3 regions of the Promicromonospora sp. NPDC090134 genome follow, and region 3 is predicted to be linked to each of the others. Evidence: riboswitches for the same ligand, from Rfam matches in the RefSeq annotation. Region 3 holds a riboswitch; each other region holds the start of a gene.
The links. Region 3 has a riboswitch for S-adenosylmethionine ahead of ACIPN7_RS02660 (aminotransferase class V-fold PLP-dependent enzyme). Riboswitches for the same ligand answer to the same signal wherever they lie in the genome.

Region 1 (7,091 bases), 280 kb from region 3:
GGTCACGGTGCAGAAGGTCAACAGCCGGCAGGTGCGCAAGCGCACCATCGAGATGAAGCGCACCACCACCGGCTTCCTCAGCAGGGGAACGCTGAACTTCAACGGGGCGGTCATCATCCCCGGGACGTACCGGGTGGGCGTCGAGGTGTTCACGGTGGTGCGCAAGCCGGACGGCACCCGGGTCCGGCACCTCGTCGACGTGAGCAACGGCAAGACGGTGCAGCTCCGCCGTGACACGTGGACCAAGGGGACCATCAGCACGCAGGCGACGGACGGCCGTCTCGCGCGGATCAACGCCACCACGCGCATGCTGACCATCGACCGCGGGACCCTCGCGTGGTCGCCGAACCACTTTGGCACCGCGGTCCTCTCCTTCGACGCCGACGGTCCGAACGAGCCGAAGAAGCCCGTCTTCGTGCGGGACCTGAAGATCGGGATCGACGGCCGGATCTCGACGGTCGTCGAGTCCCGCAAGGGCTGGTGGAAGGTCACCTACGAGGGGACCTCGAGCCGCGCCTCCTCCGTGGCGTGGATCGGTCAGGGCGACGTGGGCTGCGGCTGCTGACCGCACGAGGCCGGCGGGGGATCCCGCCGTCGGCCGCAGGGCAGGGGGAGGGTCGCGGCCGCGGGCCGCGGCCCTTCGCCGTCTTCACCCACAACGTTTCCCGGCACCTGACCGTACTGGTGTGTACAAGCCCGACGGCGAGCGACGTGCTCGGGACGGGCATCCTCCGAAAGACGGGAACACCACGATGTCTCTGCACAGCACGTCTCGTACCTCTCCTTTCCGCCGTGGCCTGGTGGCGCTGGCCTCCGCCACGGCCCTGCTCGCCGGGGGCCTGGTCGTCGCCCCGGCGGCGCAGGCAGCGGCGCTGCCGGTCGTCGATGTCCACAAGCGCCAGGGCACCACGGTCACCACGTCGATGTACGCCTCGGGCTCCACGATCTGGGCCGACGTGGACGAGCAGGAGCTCCGCCCCGCCAGGTTCGGGTACACCGTCGCCCTGAAGGCCTCCGGTGGCACCATGCTCGGGGCGGAGGTGGAGGTCACGCTCCAGAAGATCAACCGTGAGCCGGTGCGCAAGCGCACGATCGTCATGAAGCGCACCAGCAGCACCGCCATGGTCAAGCGGGGAGCCATCAACTTCACCGGGACCATCGACCCTGGGACCTACCGCGTGGGTGTCGAGGTGTTCACCGTGATCCGCAAGGCGGACGGGACCCGGGTACGGCACCAGATCGACGTGAACGAGGCGCAGCGGGTGCAGTTCCGCCGCGCCACCATGGTCGACGCGGGCATCTCGTCGGATGCGACCGACGGCCGTCCCGTGCGGATCACTGCCAGCCCGAAGGTGCTGCGGGTCGCCGACGACGGCTCCGTCTCGTGGCTGCGGCTCCGCTCGGGCACCGCGATCCTCTCGTACGACCCCGACGGCCCGTGGGGCGAGAAGAGAGCCGTCTTCGTGCGGGACCTGAAGATCGGGTCCGACGGCCGGATCTCGACGGTCGTCAACGCTCGTGACGGGTACTGGAAGGTCACCTACCCGGGGACCTCCCGCTTCGCCTCCGGCACCGGCTGGATCCCCGAGCTCTGCGGTTGCTGATCACAGGGGTCGGCGCACCTCGCCGTCGGCCTGGAAACGCGCCAGGAGAAGGGCCGCAGCCGCGCGCTGCGGCCCTTCTTGCTGTCTCTCGGTTGCCCCAGGGGCAGGTCTGGAAACGCTGTGTCACCCGTGTGTCACAGGTTTGTTAGAACCATTGACAGATTACGACCCGAGTGAAAACGTGACCTGCACCACCACGAAGGAGAGGGACGGCAATGGCGCAGTACAAGAGGCTTGGCGGGATCATGGCGATCACGCTCGCCGCTACGACCGGACTGACGGCCTGCGGGTTCGGCGGGTCCAGCGGGGAGGCGACCGGTGACGGGACGACTCTCGACCTGCTCGTCCCCAGCTACTCCGACGCCACCCAGGGAAACTGGGACGACGTGATCGCCGGGTTCGAGGAGCAGAACCCCGACATCGACGTCAACCTGCAGGTCGAGTCCTGGGACAACCTCGAGTCCGTCATCGCCACCAAGATCCAGGGCGGCGACGCACCCGACATCTACAACGGCGGCCCCTTCGCCGGCTTCGCCGAGGACGAGCTGCTGTACCCGGTCGAGGAGGTCACCTCCGAGGAGACCTACGCCGACTTCCAGCCCACGTTCCTGGAGAACGCCCAGGTGGGCGGCACCACCTACGGTCTGCCGTTCATCGCCTCCGCCCGCGCGCTGTTCGTCAACGACGCGCTCCTGGAGGAGGCCGGCGCCGAGGTCCCCACCACCTGGGACGAGCTGCTCGAGTCCGCCAAGAAGGTCTCCGAGCTCGGCGGCGGTGTGGCCGGCTACGGCATGCCGCTCGGCTCCGAGGAGGCGCAGGCCGAGGCAGCGGTGTGGCTGTGGGGCGGCGGCGGAACCTTCGGCGACGCCGAGGCCATCACCATCGACACCCCGGAGAACCTCCCGGGCGCCGAGTTCGTCAAGAAGATGATCGACGAGGGCGCCACGCAGGCCGACGCCGGTGCGACGGACCGCAGCCCGCTGTTCGACATCTTCGTCCAGGGCAAGGTCGGCATGCAGATCGGCCTGCCGCCGAGCGTCGGGCAGATCGAGTCCGACAACCCCGACCTCGAGTACTCGATCCACCCGATCCCCACCGAGGACGGCTCGCCGTTCACGCTGGGCGTGGCCGACCACCTGATGGCGTTCCAGAACGACGGCGACAAGCAGGAGGCCATCACCGCCTTCTTCGACTACTTCTACTCCGCCGACGTCTACGTGCCGTGGGTCCAGGCCGAGGGCTTCCTGCCCACCACCCTGTCCGGCTCCGAGGAGCTCGCCGGCGAGGAGGCGCTCGCGCCGTTCCTCGAGGTGCTGCCCGACGCGCAGTTCTACCCGAGCACCAACCCGGACTGGGCCGCGGCCGACTCCGCCTTCAAGGCGCTCTTCGGCCAGCTCGACGGGAAGAAGTCGGCGCAGGACGTCCTGACCGAGATCCAGGGACAGGTCGACGCGGGCTGACGCCCGCTCCGACCGCCGTGCCGCGGCACGGCTGACCACACGCAACGCCGAACCGAAAGCACGGGGAACTTGGTGAAGGACCTGTTGAAGGCCCTGCCGTGGATCGGGCCCGCGGTCGCACTCATTGCGGCCGTGGTCCTGTTCCCGGTCGGCCTGATGTTCTGGAACTCGACACGCGACATCAGCCAGAGCGGCGTGGACGACGGGGGAGTGGGCCTCGCGAACTTCGCGACGGTGATCGGCTTCCAGTACTTCTGGCCCATCCTCGGCCGCACGGTCGTGTGGGTCGTCGTGGTCGTCGCCTGCACCCTGATCGGGTCGCTGGCGCTCGCGGCACTGCTGAACAAGGCGTTCCCCGGCCGCCGGCTGGTGCGGATGGCCGTCATCGTGCCGTGGGCGTCGAGCGTGGTCATGACGACGCTCGTGGTGCACTACGGCCTGGAGCCGTACTTCGGCATCATCAACTCGTTCCTCGTGGACGTCGGCCTGATCAGCACGCCGGAGGGCTACGGCTGGACCCGCCACCCCGGCACCGCGTTCGCGTGGGCCATGGCGGTCGCCGTGTTCGTGTCCCTGCCGTTCACCACCTACACGGTGCTCGCCGGGCTCCAGACGGTGCCCGGCGAGACCGTGGAGGCCGCGCGCATCGACGGCGCAAGCGGGGCGCGCACCTACTTCAGCGTGGTGCTGCCGCAGCTGCGGGGCGCCATCTCGGTGGCGGTGCTGATCAACATCATCAACGTGTTCAACTCGCTGCCGATCCTGCGCGTCATGACGGGGTCCATCCCCGGGTACGACGCCGACACCGTCATGACCATGATCTTCAAGTACATGCAGAACCAGCGGCAGATCGACCTGGCCAGCGCGCTGTCCGTCATCGCGTTCCTGGTGGTCATCGCCATCGTCGCCGTCTACGTGCGGGTCGTCCGCCCCCTGGAGGAGGTCTGATGACCGCGATCACCGACCCGGGGACCACCTCCCGCAGCGCGACCCGGCCGCCGTCGGACAACCGGCGACGGGTGCGGAGGTACACGACGGACCAGGTGCCGCTCGGGTCGCTGCTGCTCCGGCTGTTGGCCGGGCTCGTGGTGCTGGTGGTCTTCCTGCTGCCGTACCTGATCATGTTCTTCGGCTCCGTGAAGACGAAGGCCGAGATCAGGTCGGTCGACCCCACCTACTTCCCCACGGAGTGGCACTGGGACAACTACGTCACGATGTGGTCCACGCCCGAGACGCCGCTGGCGCAGAACCTGATCTCCACCCTGGTGATCTCGCTGTGCGCCACGCTGCTCGTGCTGGCCGTGGCGCTGCCCGCCGCCTACTACACGGCGCGGTTCCGGTTCCAGGGCCGGCTCTTCTTCCTGTTCCTCGTGATCGTGACCCAGATGGTGCAGCCCGCCGTGCTGACGTCGGGCCTGTTCCGGCAGTTCATCGCGATCGGGATCCTCGACACGTGGGTCGCGATGATCCTGGTCAACGCCGCGTTCAACCTGTCGTTCGCGGTCTGGATCATGCACAGCTTCTTCGCGGGCATCCCCAAGGAGGTCGACGAGGCGGCGCAGCTCGACGGCGCCGGCACGTTCGCCGTCCTGACCAAGATCAACCTGCCGCTCGTCTGGCCGGGCATCGTGACGGCGGTCGTGTTCACGTTCGTCGCCTCCTGGAACGAGTTCGCGGCCTCGCTGGTGCTGCTCACCACGGCGGGCAACCAGCCGCTGTCCGTGGCGCTCACCAAGTTCGTGGGCCAGTACGAGACGTCCTGGCACTACGTGTTCGGGGTGTCCGTCGTGGCGATCGTGCCCGTGGTGATCCTGTTCATGATCATCGAGAAGCGCCTGGTGGGCGGCCTGGTGGCCGGGTCGGTGAAGTAACGGACGGGCCCGGTCCACACACCGTGGACCGGGCCGTCTCGGTCTCCGGACGAATTCTGTCCCAGTGCTGGACGGTCGCTTAGCATGGTGGCGAACCCCATCCAGAGCGGTCGAGAGTCCTGGCTCACTGACACCGCAGCAACCTGCCGACCTTCCGCCGCGTCGCCGCGGAGCGAGGGACGCAAGGTGCTCACGCCAGGTTCGATGGAGCAGCCATGGTCGCCGAGCCACACCCGCACCGCCCCACCGTCTCGTTCGAGCTGATGCCCCCGCGTCGGCCGAACGCCGCGCCCAACTTCTGGGAGACGGCGCAGCGGCTCGTGGCTGCCCGCCCGGACTTCGTGTCCGTGACCTACGGGGCGGCCGGCGGCGACCGGGCCACCGCGCGCGAGGTGCTCGCGACCCTGCTGCGCGGCACGCCCGTGCTCCCCGTGGCCCACCTGACCTGCGTGGGCGCGTCCCGCGAGGACGTGTCCGCGGTGATCGAGGAGTTCCTCGAGGCCGGGGTGCGGTCGTTCCTCGCCCTGCGCGGCGACCCGCCGCGCGACGAGCCGGACTGGCGCCCGCCGGCCGACGGCGTGCGCTCCAGCGTGGACCTCGTCCGCCTCCTGCGGCAGGTGGACGAGCGGCGGTGTGCCGCCGACGTCAGCACGGCGCTGCGCTCGGCCGCCCGGCCGCTGGCGATCGCCGTCGCCACGTTCCCGGACGGCAACCCCGGGGCCGGCACCACGCGCGAGCAGGAGGTGCGCCGCCTGCTCGAGAAGCAGGAGGCGGGCGCGAGCTTCGCGATCACCCAGTTCTTCTACCGCGCGGACTCGTACACGGGGTTCGTCGAGGCGGCCCGGGCGGAGGGTGTGACCATCCCGATCCTCGCCGGGATCCTGCCTACCACCGAGGCCCGCCGCCTGCGCCGCGTCCAGGAGCTCACCGGGGTGGCGGCGCCCGCGGAGCTCCTGCGCGACCTCGACCGGCTCACCGCGCCCGACGGCGCCGTCGACCCCGAGGCCCAGCACGCGCACGGCATCGAGTACTCCGCGGCGCTCGCGCGCGAGGTGCTCGACGCCGGCACGCCCGGCCTGCACGTGTACACGTTCAACAAGCACCGCCCCGCCCTCGACCTGCTGGACCGGGTGGGCCTGTCGGGCCGCGCGGCCGCCTGACCGCGGACTGTCAGGCCGGCGGTCACCGAGTGACCTGCCGGTCCGGCGAGCCAGGCCCATGGACCCTTGGCACCCCCGGGTCGGGAGTACCAAGATTGGGCGTGTAGCCGGATGACGGCAGGGCCGTCATCTTGCGCGGCGGCCCTGGAGGGGCCGGGGCCGCATCGTCGTAGGAGGTGATGCGCGATGGCTACCTATTGGGACCCGATCCAGGAGATGGATCGGCTGTTCAGCACGTTTGCCGGCAACGCACGGCAGTCCGGCGGCATGCCGATGGACCTGTTCCGCACGGGCGACCACTACGTCCTGTCCATGGACATGCCCGGCGTCGACCCTGGCACCATCGACGTCTCGGTCGAGGACCGGACGCTCACCGTCCGTGCCGAGCGCACGCAGCGGTCGGACGCCGAGGCGCAGTGGCTGGTCCGCGAGCGGCCTACCGGCACGTTCGCGCGGCAGCTGACGGTGGGCCGGGGGCTTGCGCTCGACAGCATCTCGGCGTCGTACACCGACGGCGTGCTCTCGCTGACGATCCCGGTCAGTGAGGAGGCGAAGCCGCGCAAGATCGACGTGGCGCACACAGCCGGGTCGACGTCGATCGGTCAGGGTTCGTCCGAGGGGCGCCAGACCATCGAGCAGTAGTCTCCTCCGTTCGCCGCGTCGGACGCTCAGGTCTCCCCCCGGGGGGCCTGAGCGTCTGACATGTCCGGCGGGACCTTCCGGGCGCAGGCATCGCGCGCGGGATATACCCCGGATGTGATGTACCGGGGGGTCGCGGGGTCGGCCGATACTACGGATGAAATCGGCACGTACCAGCGCGACCGACCCGTGGAGGCCCCACCGTGCACGAACACGACCACAGCTCCACCGACTGCAGTCCCGACAGCCACGCCGCGTTCGGACGGCGTGACCTCCTGCGCGGCGCCGTCGTCCTCGGCATCGGTGCCGCGGGCGCGACGATCGCCGCGCCCGCCGTCGCCGCGCCCGCTCCTACGG
Region 2 (7,091 bases), on a different contig from region 3:
GTTCAACACCCCCGAGGCGGCCGCTCTGCTCGACGTCTACCGGGACGCGTACGCCGAGGGCCTCATGCCCGACGACGTGCTCACGGACGCCTACCTGGGCAACAGCCAGCTCTTCGCCGAGGGCAAGGTGGCCTGGTCGACGGGCGGCGGCAACTTCATCAACAGCGTGCTGGAGAACAACCCGGAGCTGGAGGGCAAGATCGCCTCCTCGCCGTACATGGGCGCCACGCCGCTGTACGTCCAGGGCCTGTCGGTCTCGAGCACGTCCACGAACCTGCCGGCAGCGGTGGCACTGGCCCGGTTCGTCACGAACGCCGTCAACCAGGAGGCGTTCTCGGCCGAGGTGCCGGGCGTCTTCCCGTCCACCGCGGCCTCGCAGGAGAACCCGGACCTCGCGCAGAGCGACGGCACGCCGCAGGGCGACGCCAAGGCGATCGCGTTCAGCAACCTCACCACGGCGCGGGTCCTGCAGCCGGTCGAGATCAGCGAGGCGATGACCACCGTCATCAACCAGCAGCTCGCGGCCGCGATCACGGGCGACAAGACGTCGCCGGAGGCCCTCGATGCCGCCGTCGGCGAGTGCAACAAGCTGCTCGCCGACCAGTGACCGGGCTCACCGTGCACGTGGCTACGCTGCTGACCATCACCACGGTGCCGACGGACCTCCCGCAGGGTGAGGCCGCGGCAGCAACCAGGGCGCTCCTCGCCCGCGACGAAAGGCCAACTGCAATCGTCTACGACTCCGACGTCGCCGCGCCCGCTGTGACGACAGCGCTGTCAACGGTCCGCGCATGACCGGGCCCGCACACGTCCCCGCCGGCCGCCCCGGCGCCGGCCTGACCAGCGAGCACGCCACCCGCGTGCGGCACCGCGGCGAGGGCCGCACCGTGCTGCTCGACGGGCTGGACGTGCCGGTCGAGGCCGGCACCGAGCTGCGCTACGCCGTGCTGCCCGTGCTCGACGAGAAGCTCACCTACCGCTCCACCCACGTGGCGCTCGACCTGCTGCTCGACGACGGCACGTGGCTCTCGCTCACCGACCCCGGGCGCGACCTGCTGGACCAGCACGGGATGCCCGCGACCGCCGTCGGGCAGGGGGAGGCCCGGATCCTGGTGCCCGATCACTGGAACCTGGTCCGCGTGGACCTGGGCCCCGTGGCCCGGGTGCTGCCGGGCCGCCGGGTGCGCGCGGCCGCCGCCGTGACCGCCGCGCCCGACGGCGGGCGCGCCGAGGCGTGGTTCGACACGGTGTCGGTGGGGCCGCGCGTCGCGCGCACGGTCACCGGCCGCACGGACCTCGTGGACACCCGGCGCGGCACCCACTCCTCGGGCGCCTACTCGCGGGGCAACAACGTGCCCGCGGCCGCGGTGCCGAACGGCTTCACGATGTGGGTCCCGCTCACCGACGCCGCCTCCGAGCGCTGGCTGTACTCCTGGGCCGCGCACAACGGCCCGGACAACCGGCCGCGCCTGCAGGGCGTGGGCATCTCGCACGAGCCGAGCCCGTGGATGGGGGACCGCGACCAGCTTGCGTTCCACCTCGTGCCCGCCTCACGCGACGGCGACGACGTGCCCGACGCCGGCCTCGACGCCCGCTCGGTCGGCTTCTCGCACGACGACGAGACCGCCCGGCCGCACCGGTACGACGTCGGCCTGGACGACGGCGCGCGCGTGGCCGTCGCGGCGTCCGACCACGGCGGCGTGCTCCGCCTCACGTTCCCGGACGGTGCCACGGCGGGACACCTGCTGATCGACGCCGTGGGCGACTCCGGCGCGGACGGCCCGCCCGTCTCCGTCACCGTGCACGACGACGGCACGCTCACCGGCTGGAGCGACCACGGCAGCCCGCTGTCGGTGGGCCGCAGCCGCATGTACGTCGTGGGGCGCATCTCCCGGCCGGTCCTGCGCACGGGTCGCGCCCGCGGGCGGGACCACGCGACGTACGCCACGGTCGCGCTCGACCCGGCCGCCGGGGCGGGCGTGGCCGACGCCGCGGCGGGCCGCACGGTCGAGGTGCGCGTGGCGACGTCGTACATCAGCGAGGAGCTGGCCTGGCTCGCGCTGGAGCGCGAGGTGTCCGGGACCTTCGACGAGGTCGCCGACGCCGCCCGCGCGCAGTGGGAGGAGCGGCTCGGCGTGCTCGACGTCGACGGCGCCTCCGAGGAGCAGCAGGTCACGCTCTACTCGAACCTGTACCGGCTGAACCTGTACCCGTCGTCGTACACCGAGGTCGGGGCCGACGGCACGCCCGTGCACGCCTCGCCCGTGCTCGACGGCGCCCCGGTGGTGCCCGGCGAGATGTTCGTGAACCACGGGTTCTGGGACACCTACCGCACCTGCTGGCCGGCGTACGCCCTGCTGTACCCGCAGGTCGCGGCCCGGCTCGCCGACGGGTTCGTGCAGCAGTACCGGGAGGGCGGCTGGGTCGCCCGCTGGTCGTCGCCGGGCTACGCCGACCTGATGACGGGCACGTCGTCCGACGTCGCCTTCGCCGACCTGTACCTGCGCGGCGTGGACCTGCCCGACCCGCTGGCGACCTACGACGCCGGGCTGCGCAACGCCACGGCGCTGCCCACCCGGTCCGGCGTGGGACGCAAGGGCCAGGACTTCGCGCTCACGCACGGCTGGGTGCCGCGCGACGTCGAGGAGTCGGTGTCGTGGAGCCTGGAGGGCTACATCAACGACGCCGGGCTCGCGCGGATGGCGCAGGCGCTCGCGGACGCGCCCGGGACCCCGGACGAGCGCCGTCGGGCCCTGCGCGACGAGGCCGCCTACCTGCGGCAGAGCGCGCTCGGGTACGTGCACCTCTTCGACGCCGCCACGGGGTTCTTCCGCGGGCGCGCCCGGGACGGGGCGTTCGACCCGGCGCCGTTCGACCCGGACGCGTGGGGCGGCGACTACACCGAGTCCGACGCCTGGAACTTCCTGTTCCACCCCGTGCACGACGGCGCGGGGCTGGCCGCCCTGCACGGCGGGCGCGCGGGGCTGGAGCAGCTGCTGGAACGGTTCTTCGCCGCGCCGGAGCGGGCGGACAAGCCTGGCTCGTACGGCAACCCCATCCACGAGATGTTCGAGGCGCGCGACGTGCGCCTGGGCCAGCTCGGCCAGTCGAACCAGGTGTCGCACCACATCGCGTGGACGTGGTCGGTCGCCGGGCGGCCCGACCGCACCCAGGAGGTCGTGCGCGAGATCCTGACCCGGCTGTGGACCGGCAACGACATCGGTCAGGGCTACCACGGCGACGAGGACAACGGCGAGATGTCGGCCTGGTACGTGCTGGCCGCGCTCGGGCTGTACCCGCTGGAGATCGGCTCGCCGCGCTGGGCGGTCACGTCGCCGCTGTTCGACCGGGCGGTGGTGCACCGGCCCGACGGCGACCTCGTGATCGAGGCCCCCGGGGCGGCCGGTCGGCAGTACGTGGCGGGGCTGGACGTAGCTCGGCCGGATGTGGCGGGCGGTGCCGGCGCGGCTGCGGCGGGGTCGGACGCGGCCGCGGCCCGGGTGATCACGACGCCGTCGATCGACAACGTCGACCTGGTCGGGGGAGCGACCCTGCGCTTCGCGCTGTCGGAGATCCCGACCCGGTGGGGCGTGCCGTCGGACGACGAGGCTGGTGCTGGTGCTGGTGCTGGTGCTGGTGCTGGTGGTGGTGCTGGCGCTGCTGGCGCCGCGGGGATCGGCGACGACTCGGCGCCCGAGCGGCCGTGGCGGCGAGCCGATGGCGGCTGGCGCAGTGCCGAGGGTGCGCTGCCGCACCTGACCGACGGCGACCTGACGACGTCGGCCGCGGTGGACGGCGCGCTCAACTGGGCTCCCGGTGCGGACGTCCCGGCCGGATCGATGCTGCGCGCCTACACGTTGACCTCGGGCCCGACGTCCGAGCCGGCGTCGGCCAACGGCGCGCCCGGGCTGTCCTCTGCGGAGGTGCCCGGGTCGTCGACCGTCGAGAGGGTGTCCGGACCGCCGTCGGCCTGGCGCCTGGTCGCGGCCGACGGGCGGGTGCTGGACGAGCGGTCCGGCGAGGCGTGGCGCTGGCCGAACCAGCTCCGCCCCTTCGTGCTCGACGAGCCGGTGCCGCTCACGGGTCTCCGGCTGGAGCTGGCCGAGCCCGGCGCCCTCGCCCAGATCGAGCTCCTCCTGGGCTGACCCGAGAGTGCGCTTCTACCCAGTCATTGGGCCCGGAATCACCCCGATTCCGGGCCCAATGACTGGGTAGAAGCGCACTTCTGCGTCGTGGGGGCCGGGGCTCGACGGCGTCGGTCTATCGCAGATCGGCTGATCGCTCGGCCCGTCTCGTGACTGCGTCCGCCTGCCGACGCCGGCGCGTGACCCCGGCCTCTTGCCGAGGTCGGCGCGTGAGCGAGCGAACGGACCAGGCGAGAGTGCGCTTCTACCCAGTCATCTGGCCCGGAATCGGGGTGATTCCGGGCCCAGTGACTGGGTAGAAGCGCACCTTGCTGGTCCGGGGCCGCGCGGTGTCGGTTCGGGGGCGCGCCTTGCGGGGCCGGGTCCGGGTCCGCGCCGTGTCGGTCCGGGCGTACCTCGCCCGGCCGGCGCGTGCCGTGTCCCGGCCGGCGTCCACCAGCGCGCACCCCCGAGCCGCGGCGAGACCTTGGTCCCGGGATGTGAGATCTGCGCAAGGATCATTGACTTCTATGGGTTCCATTCGTATCTTCTGTGACATCGAGACCAACCGCACTTATCCGATCGGAGAGATGTAGAAAGCCTCGACAGGTCATGAGTTCCGACGCGAAGCCCCGGCTGGTCGGACGGCAACCCCCCGCGCGGGTGGGTGCCCCGGGTGAGGACCAGGTCCACCGCCGCCGGCGGATGACAACACGCGTCGCTCGCCGCTGGGCGAGCAGGTGAGGAGAACGACGATGACCCGGAGCGCTGCCCCCGCCGTCCACGTGTCCCTGCCGTCCCGGAACGTCACCGTGCGGGCTGGTGCTGCCCCGCGCGAGCACATGTCGCGCGAGCACATGTGTTGTCACTGTTCCTGTCGCTGACGGCGACAGCCGGACAGTGACCGTCCCGACGCGCTGACCGGTCGCCACAGCCGCCACCGGTCCGCCGCCCGGAACTCCTCTCGGCGTCGCACGCCGAGCCCTGGCCGTATCCGGCCCTCACGTCCCTGACCGGACGTCCCACTCCTGCCCTCTGGCAGCCACGCTCCCGGGTGACCCCTGGACGCCGTCGCGCACCCTGCGCGCGCCGGCCGGGTCCTCCGGGCGCCGTCGCGCAGCCGCAGCCCGAACGGAGCCCCGCCGTGCCGTACCCGTCGCAGCCCACGTCCCTCGCCCCCACCTCCTCCCGTCCCGTCGTGCTCGGCGTGGATCTCACCTCCGCCGGTGCCCGTCCGGGCGCCCACCGGGCACGTGGCCCGGTGGCTCCGCGCCCGTTCGACGGCGAGCGGTTCCTGCACCTCGTGCGGACCGCCGACCGCGGCCTGCTCGACTTCGTCAGCCTCGACGAGGGATTCCTGCTCCACCCCGGCCGCAGCCAGGTCACGGGGCGGCTGGACACGGCCGTCGCCGCGGCCCGGGCCGCGCGGGTCACGGCCGGCATCGGGCTGGTCGCCGCCGTCGACACGGTGCACGTCGAGGCGGCCCACGCCGCCGTCGCGCTGAGCAGCATCGACCGCGCGAGCAGCGGCCGGGCCGGCTGGCAGGCGGTGCGGCAGAGCAAGCTCCCCGAGGCCGACGACGCGTGGGCCGGCAGGGTCGAGCTGGGCATCCGGTCCGTGACGCAGGTGTGGACGGGCCGACCCGGCAGCGGGGCGGGCGCGGTCGAGCTCGACGCCGAGGGCCGGTTCCGCGTGGACCACGACGGCATCCGGTTCGCCGTCCGGGGCCGCCCGGCAGCCGGCACGGACGACGTCCTGCCGCAGACGCCCCCGCCCGTCGTCGTCCGCGTGCGCTCCGAGGCCAGCGCCGCGCTGGCCGGCCGCACCGCCGACGTCGCGCGGATCACCGTCACCGACGCCGCGCACGCGGTACGGCTGCGCCGGCTCGTGCGGGACGCCGCACTGTCCGCCGGGCGCGACCCCGAGGAGCTCCGCGTGCTCGCCGAGGTCTACGTGGTGCTCGCGCAGGAGCGGGCCAGCGCCCGGGCCCGGCTCGAGCTCGTCGAGGCGCTGGAGGGCACGGCGGTCATGGGCGACGGGCTGGTCGTCGCCGACACGCCGGACGAGCTCGCCACCCTGATCGCCGACTGGACCACCGTCGGCGCCGTCGACGGGTTCCTGCTGCAGCCGTCCTCGCTCAGCTCCGACCTCGACGCGATCACCGACCACCTGGTGCCCGCGCTCCAGCAGGCGGGCCTGTTCCGCACCGAACGGACGGCGACGTCGCTGCGCGGCTCGCTCGGGCTGTCGGACGCAGGGGCCGCCGAGCGGGCGCTGCCCACGGGCCGGCTCCTGAGCGCCTGACCACCCGACGAACCACCGTCCACCCGGAGGAGACCACCATGACCACCCCTGAGCTGCAGACCCCCGGCGCCGCGGGCGCCAAGGTCGCCGGCGGCGCCCTGCTGATCGACGTCCGTTCCGCCGCGGGCCGCGCCTCGGCGGGCGAGATCCCGGGCGCCACGCTCGCGGACCGCAACAACCTCGACGCGCTGTTCGGGCCGTCCGACAACCCGGCGATCACCCTCGACACGCCCGTCGTGGTCGTGTGCGGCTCCGTCGACGGCTCCGGCCCGGTCGCGGAGGCGCTCGCGGCCCGCGGCTACACCGACGTCTCGCACGTCGACGGCGGGTTCCCCGCCTGGAAGGAGGCCGGGCTGCCCGCGGCGGAGGCCGAGCCGAGCGCGGCGCCATGACCGGCTTCGCCACCCGGCAGGTGCACGCGCGCAGCACGGGGCGGGACGACGCCGGGCGCGCTACCGGCGCGCCCGACACCACGCCATCGGCCCGCGCGGTCCCGCGGGCCACGCCCGTCTACCTGACCGCCGGGTTCGAGTTCGAGGAGTGGGAGCAGGCCGCCGGGCACTTCGGCGCGGGCGAGGGCTTCGCCTACACGCGCACCGGCAACCCGACCACGGCCGCCGTCGAGCAGCGGATCGCGGCCCTGGAGGGCGGCACCGACGCGC
Region 3 (7,091 bases):
CGATGGTCGAGATCTCGTCCTCGGGCGCGGCGAAGAACACCTGGTAGCCCACGGACTGTCCGGGCAGTGCCTCCGTGTAGACCGGATCGGTGCGGAACCAGCGTCCGCCCCCGTCGGCCTCCAGCACCCGGTACTCCTTGAGGTTCTCCCGGTCGATCAGGGTGATGTTCACGTTCTCGCCCAGGGCGTCATAGACCGAGGCCGCACCGCCGCCGTCGTCGAACTCCGGGGTCATCACGAGCCGCAGCTCCATGGTGCGCCCCGAGACCACGATCGACTCGATGCCGAACCGGACCTCGTCCGACTCCGTGCCCGGCACGGTGAAGGTCGCGTCCGCGACCACGTCCTCCGGGTCGGGGAAGTCGACGCCGGCGGTCCCGGCCGGCTGGTCACCGGCGTCGTCACCGGGGGCCGCGCCGTCCTCGGCGGGGTTGCCCGTCGCGGACGGCGGGGTGGAAGCGCCGGTGTCGTCGAACTCGGCGCCGGGGCTGCCGGACGAGCAGGCGCTCAGGGCGAGCAGGCTCACGACGGCGATCGGTGCCAGTCGGCGGGGCAGGTATCGCATCTTTTACTCCTGACCAGATGGTCTCGGTTACGTTGCTGACAGGGGTGAGTCGGGCGGGGCGGCGAAAAGGTTGCATCGCTCCCGGAACTTCTTCCGGGGCCGACGGCGAACTGGTCCGGCGGCTCCGGTCAGCCCGGCTCTGCCACCTCGAGCCGGTGCACCGCGGTGATCCGCGTCCCGTCCGGCGCGCGGGCCTCGAGCACCACCTCGGCGCTCCCTGGGCTGCGGGCCGTGAGCTCGACGGAGCCGTCGTCGGCGACGTACGTCCCGGTGGGCAGGGTCCACACCCAGTGCTCGGCGCCGCTGACCTGGGCCGTGAACGTCACCGGGGTGCCGACCGTCGCGGTCTCGGGCCCGGAGATCGCGACGCGCGCGGCGCCGGAGCTCGCGTCGGGGCGGGCGTCGAGCCATGCGACCGAGCCCCACGCGCCGCCGAACCCGATCCCGGCACCCAGCAGGAGGGCGACGGCGACCGCGATCACCGGCCGACGCCGCCGGCCGGTCGGGCGGGCCGGCGTCGCGGCGGCCGCGGGCGCCCCTGCCCTGTCTCCTCCCGCGGGGACGTCTCCTCGCGCGGGGACGAGCGCGTCCTCCACGTCCGAGAGCCACGCCGCGACGTCGGGGTGTCGCCGGGACGGGGAGTCCGCGAGGCTACGCCGCACCGCCCGGGTCAGGGCGCGCGGCAGGTCGGCGCCGTCGGTGAGCCACTCCAGCAGTGCGGACATCGCCCACAGGTCCGCGCGCGTGTCGACCGTGCCGGGACCGTGCTGCTCGGGCGGGCGGAACCCGTCCGTGCCGCCCGCGACCGTGAGCCCGGAGCTGCGCGCCAGGTCCTTGCACATGCCCAGGTCGGCGACCACGAGCCGCTCGTCGCGCCCCACGACGGTGGACGCCGTGCCTGCGAGGAGCGAGCCCGGCGCGCCGGCCGCACCTGCCGCACCGGTGTCGGCGGGCGCGTCGGGCCCGGTGCGCAGCAGCACGTTGCCGGGGCTGAGGTCGCGGTGCACCAGGCGCGCGGCGTGCACGGCCCGCACGGCTGCGGCCAGCCCACGGGCGACGGCGAGCACGTCCGCGCGGCTCGCCGTCCATCCGCCCGCACGCAGGGCGCGGACACGCTCGGCGAGGGTGCCCCGGTCGGCGTGCTCGAGCACGAGGTACGGCTGCTGCCGATCGTTCTCGCCGATGTCGTAGACCGTGATCACGTGCGGGCTCGCGACCCGGCGCAACGCCCGGCCCTCGGCGATGAAGCGTTCCCGGATCTCCGGGTTGAGGCTGTGGTTCTCGGCCAGGACCTTCACGACCACGGTGGTGTCCAGCCGCTCGTCGACCGCGCGGTGCACGGTGGCGAACGACCCGACACCGAGCACGTCCTCGACCTGGTATCGCCCCATCCTGTCCCGGGCGGCCATCAGACGGCGTCCCCGAGCAGAGCCGCGACGAGCGCCCGGCCTCGGGAGACCTGGGACTTGACGGTGCCCACGCTGCGACCCAGCCGGTCGGCGACCGCGCTGTACGGCAGTCCCTCGATGTCGCGCAGCGTCACCGGCTCGCGGTAGAGGGCGGGCAGCGCGTCGAGCGCGTCGCGCACCGTGGCCCGGGTGGCGATGAGCGAGCTCATCCGCGCGCCGGGCGCGACGTCGTCGTCGGGGAGCGTGGTGGTGGCGCGCTGCCGGCGCAGGTGGTCCACCACCCGGTTCCGGACGATGCGATGCACCCAGGTGGTGACCTTGGACGCGCCGGCGAACGAGTGGATCGACGTCGCCACGCTGATGAGGGTGTCCTGGCAGACGTCGTCGACGGCCGACTCGTCGAGGAGCGCACCACGCACGAACCGGCGGACCACACCCGACTCGTCCAACAGCTCGACCAGCAGCTCGGTCGCGAGCGGGGAACCGGCCGCGGCCCGTGCCCCGAGCAGGTCGAGCACGTCCTCCAGGCCGCCGGACCCCCTGGGGGTGCCGCTCCCGCCCGGCGCGTGGCCGGCATCCCTGGCTTCCCGACCGTCCACCGCGTCGGACACGGCGCGGCGCGCGGCGTGCGCGTCGCCCTGGTCGAGGGCGCGGACGAGCGGGGGTGTCTGGTGAGGCATGAGGTCGGGGTTTCCTCTCGCGGTCCGTCGTGCGTCCTGGCGCGCGATAGCCGCTGTGGTCTCTGCGCGCCTGACATCATGCCGGTCACCGTGGCACGAGGACACCAAATTCGTGCCCCGAGCACGAGGGCGAGCATCCGACCCGCACCGGGGTGCGGGGACGGTGTCATGACCGGATCGTGGGACCAGTATCTGAGACGTGCGTTGACAGGTGTTTTGCCCGCAGCACAGGATGGCCGCAGGTCATGAGCGCCAGCGTCAAGCCCCGGCTCGCTGGCCGGCAACCCTCCCTCCGCGGTGGGGTGCCCCGGGTGACGACCAGGCCGCGCGCAGCCCGCGTGCGGCAAGCGCGGGGGAACCTCCCCCAGGACTGTGCTGGAGGACGCCATGTCTGCTCCCACTCTCAGCCGTGCCATCGCGGTGACCGACCTCGCCCCGCTGCGCCCCGTCGTCGGCGGCGGGACGCTCGTCCCGCTCGTGGACGGCACGCAGGTCTCGTACGCGAACCTCGACGTCGCCGCGTCGGCCCCGGCCCTCCAGGCCGTCGCCGACCGCGTCACCCAGGTGCTGCCGCTGTACGCCAGCGTGCACCGCGGCGCGGGCTACCTCTCCCAGGTGAGCACGGCGCTCTACGAGACCGCGCGCCGCACCATCGGCGCGTTCGTCGGCGCCCGCGAGGACGACCTGACGATCGTCACCCGGAACACCACCGACTCTCTCAACCTCCTCGCCGGCTGCGTCCCCGCGCAGCCCGACGGCGAGCCCGGCCGCGTGCTGGTGCTCGACGTCGAGCACCACGCGAACCTGCTGCCCTGGCAGCGCACCACCGGCGCGACCGTGCTGACCGGCGGCGCCACCGTGGCCGAGACGGTCGCCCAGATCCGGGAGGAGCTGGCCGACGCCGCCGCGGACCGCCCGTACGCCCTCCTGGCCCTGACCGGGGCCTCGAACGTGACCGGCGAGTCCCTCCCGATCGCCGAGATCGTCGCCGTCGCCCACGAGTTCGGCGCGCGCGTGGTGCTCGACGGCGCCCAGCTCGTGCCGCACCGCCGCATCTCGCTGGAGTCCACGGGCGTGGACTACCTCGCCTTCTCCGGGCACAAGACCTACGCCCCGTTCGGCGCCGGCGTGCTGGTGGGCCGCCGCGACTGGCTCGACCAGGGCACGCCCTACCTCGCGGGCGGCGGCGCCGTCCGGCGTGTGCGCGTGAGCGGCACCGACTGGCACGAGGGTCCCGCCCGCCACGAGGCCGGCTCGCCCAACGTGATCGGCGCGGTGGCGCTCGCGGCGGCCTGCGAGGAGCTGGCCGCGCTCGACCCTGCCGAGGTCGTGGCGCACGAGAACGCCCTGCGCCGCCGGCTGGTGTCAGGGCTGGAGGCCATCGATCGCGTCGAGGTCGTGCGGGTCTGGGCCGACGCCGTGGACCCCGTGGGCGTGGTGACCTTCACCGTGACCGGGTACGACCCGGGCCTCGTCGCCGCCTACCTGTCCGCGGAGCACGGCATCGGCGTCCGGGACGGCCGCTTCTGCGCGCACCCGCTGCTCGGCCGGCTCGGGTTCGACGCCGGCGCCGTGCGCGCCTCGGTGGGCGTCGGCACCGCGGGCGAGGAGATCGAGCGGCTGATCGCAGCCGTCGGCCGCCTGGTCGAGGAGGGTCCGCAGGCCGGGTACGACGTCGTCGACGGGCTGTGGGTCGTGACCGACGACCCGCGCCCCGTGCCCGAGGGCTCCGGCCTCGCGGGCCTGCTGGCGACGGCCGCCCTGGGCTTCGACGAGGCCTTCGGCTGCCTCCCGGACGAGGACTGACGGCCGCCGCGCGTCCGGCGGCTACAGCGCGAGGGCCACGCAGATGCCGCCCATCGTGAGGTCGAGGCCGATGCACCACAGCGCGAGCGAACGGTTCACCACCCTGTCGCGGCGGTAGTGCACCACGTCCCACCCGGCGTGCGCGGCAAGGGCGAGGCCCGCGAGGGCCAGCCCGAGCCTCGGCTCCAGGAACAGGGCCGTCGTCGCTACCCCGAAGAAGCCGGCCATCGCGGCGGCCTGCGGCCACGTCGCGCGGCGTCCGCGGGCCAGCCCGATGCCGGTCAGGACCAGCCCCACCAGGACGAATCCGATCCAGCGCGGCGTGTCCAGCAGCTCGGACGCGACAGGGACCACCGACGCCAGGAGCGCGACGAGCCAGGCCGTCCAGCGGACGCCGGTCACGGCGGCGGCCAGGTAGCACAGCGTCGCGACGCCGATCGTGGTCGTCGGGTCCTCCGCGACCGCGTCCCGCCAGGTGCCGCCGACGATCGCCGTCCCGCCCACCAGCAGGCCGAAGCCCGTCAGCATGCCCAGCACGATCCAGGCGGTGTTGGTGGGCCAGGTCCCGGTCCAGCGGCTCGGCCGCGTTGGTGCGGCCGTCTCGAACGTCTCGGTCATGGTCCCGTGCTCCTCGTGCGATCGCGACTGAATACCCTCCAGGGGTAACAAAGCACGGGACGGCCACGGCGAGGAAGGTCTTTCGGCCACCACCGAATACCGCGTGTCAGACGGGGAAGGTGCGCGGGCGGGGGAGCGCCGCCTCGATCTGGGCCGCCAGCGCCAGCAGCGTGAGCTCGCCGCCCGGCCGGCCGATGATCTGCACCCCCATCGGCAGCCCGGCCGGCGCCTCGGCGGTGGGCTCGGTCCAGTGGGTCGGCACGGTGATCGCGGGCAGCCCGGCGACGTTGAGCATCGACGTGAAGGGCGTGTACTGGCACTGCTGCTCGAAGTTCCGCTCCGGGTCCTCGGCGTCGTACCACCCGATCGGCCGCGGCGTGAGCGCGAGCGCGGGGGTCACGACGGCGTCGTAGGCGCTGACCTGCGCCACGAGCGAGCGTTCGAAGCCGGTGAGCGTGCGCACCGCCTCGGCGAGCCGGCGGGCGGGCACCTCGCGGCCCGACCGGATGAGCCACTGCGTCAGGGGCTCCAGCTTGCCGAGCGTCTCCGGGTCGTCGATCGGCACCGCCGACGCGCCGCCCATCCACAGGGTCCGGAACGCCGGGGCGTACTCGGGCGCCTCGGCCAGCACCGTCTGCTCGACCTCGTGCCCGGCCCCGGCCAGGGCGCGCACCCCCGCGTCCAGCCCGGCGTGCGCCTCGGGGGACACCGCGATGTCGTAGAAGCCGTCCCAGGCCGACGAGGTCGTCACGCCGATGCGGGCGGCCCGCCGGCCGGCGACGCCCTCCGGCAGCTCGGCCCGCTGCGCGGCCGCGAGGTACGCGCCCGCGGCGTACGACGGCGCCCGCAGCGTGTACGGGTGCGCGACGCCGCCCCCGGCGCGCCGCGGGAGCATCGCCTCCAGCAGCAGGGCGGTGTCGGCGACGGTGCGCGCGATCGGCCCGTTCACGACGAGCCCGCCCAGCGAGTCGACGCCGCTGCCCGCGGGCAGCAGCCCGCGCGTGGGCTTGAGGCCGACCACGCCGCAGGCCGCCGCGGGGATGCGGATCGACCCGCCGCCGTCGGACCCGGGCGCGAACGGCAGCATGCCCGCCGCCACCGCGGCCGCCGCCCCACCGCTGGAGCCGCCGGCCCCGCGGCCGAGGTCCCAGGGTGTGCGCGCCGGGGCGGCGCCGACCGGCTCGGTGTAGGCGGGGAAGCCCAGCTCGGGCGCGGCGGTCTTGCCGAGGCTGACGATCCCGGCGTCGTCGAGCACCTGAACGATCTCGTCGCTCTCCTCGGCCGGCGGCAGCCCCGCGAAGGCGCGCGACCCGAAGCCGGTGGGCACGCCCGCCCGGTTCCACAGGTCCTTGTCCCCGGTGGGCAGGCCCCACAGGCTGCCCGACGGCGGCGGCGTGCCCTCGCCGGAACCCGCTCCGCGCGTCTCCTGGAGCTCGGCCGCCCGTTTCCGGGCCCGCTCGGGAGTGACGGTGGCGAAGGCGCCGACCGCGGGGTTCAGCCGCTCGATCCGGTCGAGGAAGTGCTCGGTGGCCTCGGTGGGGGTGAGCTCTCCGGCGGCGAGAAGGTCGCGGAGCTCGACGGCGGTCCGCTCGTGCAGGGCATCCATCCCGCCAGGCTAGACGCTGTCTGACGAAACGCATTCACGATGTGACCTGCACTGATGTCCCGCGGTGCGGACAAATGGCACTCCGCACCGTTCCATTCTGCCGCGCAGAATGCGCTTCTCCGGCATATGTTCGTGCCGACTGTCACCTTTGTGCCACGCCGTCACGGCACGTCCGAGGTGCACAGAAATATCTCGTAGGGGGAGAGCACTATGACATTCTTCGATACGGCACTCGTGGTGCCGAACCAGGTCGACTGGCTGGCGCCGCTCACGAACGCGCTCGGTGCGGTCGCGAGCTTCATCCCGAAGCTCCTCGTGTTCCTGGTGGTATTCCTCATCGGGTACTTCATCGCCAAGGCGATCGCCCGGTTCGTGGGCATGATCCTCACGCGGATCGGCTTCAACAA

Region 1: another riboswitch for S-adenosylmethionine. It lies ahead of ACIPN7_RS01455 (methylenetetrahydrofolate reductase); the one in region 3 lies ahead of ACIPN7_RS02660 (aminotransferase class V-fold PLP-dependent enzyme).
Region 2: another riboswitch for S-adenosylmethionine. It lies ahead of ACIPN7_RS23830 (LLM class flavin-dependent oxidoreductase); the one in region 3 lies ahead of ACIPN7_RS02660 (aminotransferase class V-fold PLP-dependent enzyme).

The regions. Positions count from the first base shown of each region.
Region 1 is NZ_JBIVCZ010000001.1:326,388-333,478, forward strand. It holds gene ACIPN7_RS01430 (hypothetical protein) at 1-565, shown strand, start outside; gene ACIPN7_RS01435 (hypothetical protein) at 753-1,604, shown strand; gene ACIPN7_RS01440 (extracellular solute-binding protein) at 1,820-3,064, shown strand; gene ACIPN7_RS01445 (carbohydrate ABC transporter permease) at 3,137-4,012, shown strand; gene ACIPN7_RS01450 (carbohydrate ABC transporter permease) at 4,012-4,935, shown strand; SAM riboswitch class I at 5,030-5,146, shown strand; gene ACIPN7_RS01455 (methylenetetrahydrofolate reductase) at 5,151-6,095, shown strand; gene ACIPN7_RS01460 (Hsp20/alpha crystallin family protein) at 6,282-6,737, shown strand; gene ACIPN7_RS01465 (N-acetylmuramoyl-L-alanine amidase) at 6,938-7,091, shown strand, end outside.
Region 2 is NZ_JBIVCZ010000010.1:67,731-74,821, reverse strand. It holds gene ACIPN7_RS23840 (extracellular solute-binding protein) at 1-607, shown strand, start outside; gene ACIPN7_RS23835 (GH92 family glycosyl hydrolase) at 792-4,145, shown strand; SAM riboswitch class IV at 4,733-4,844, shown strand; gene ACIPN7_RS23830 (LLM class flavin-dependent oxidoreductase) at 5,269-6,429, shown strand; gene ACIPN7_RS23825 (rhodanese-like domain-containing protein) at 6,468-6,821, shown strand; gene ACIPN7_RS23820 (O-acetylhomoserine aminocarboxypropyltransferase/cysteine synthase family protein) at 6,818-7,091, shown strand, end outside.
Region 3 is NZ_JBIVCZ010000001.1:607,103-614,193, forward strand. It holds gene ACIPN7_RS02645 (hypothetical protein) at 1-565, opposite strand, end outside; gene ACIPN7_RS02650 (serine/threonine-protein kinase) at 694-1,974, opposite strand; gene ACIPN7_RS02655 (RNA polymerase sigma factor) at 1,974-2,654, opposite strand; SAM riboswitch class IV at 2,896-3,010, shown strand; gene ACIPN7_RS02660 (aminotransferase class V-fold PLP-dependent enzyme) at 3,042-4,460, shown strand; gene ACIPN7_RS02665 (hypothetical protein) at 4,482-5,078, opposite strand; gene ACIPN7_RS02670 (amidase) at 5,185-6,684, opposite strand; gene ACIPN7_RS02675 (hypothetical protein) at 6,895-7,091, shown strand, end outside.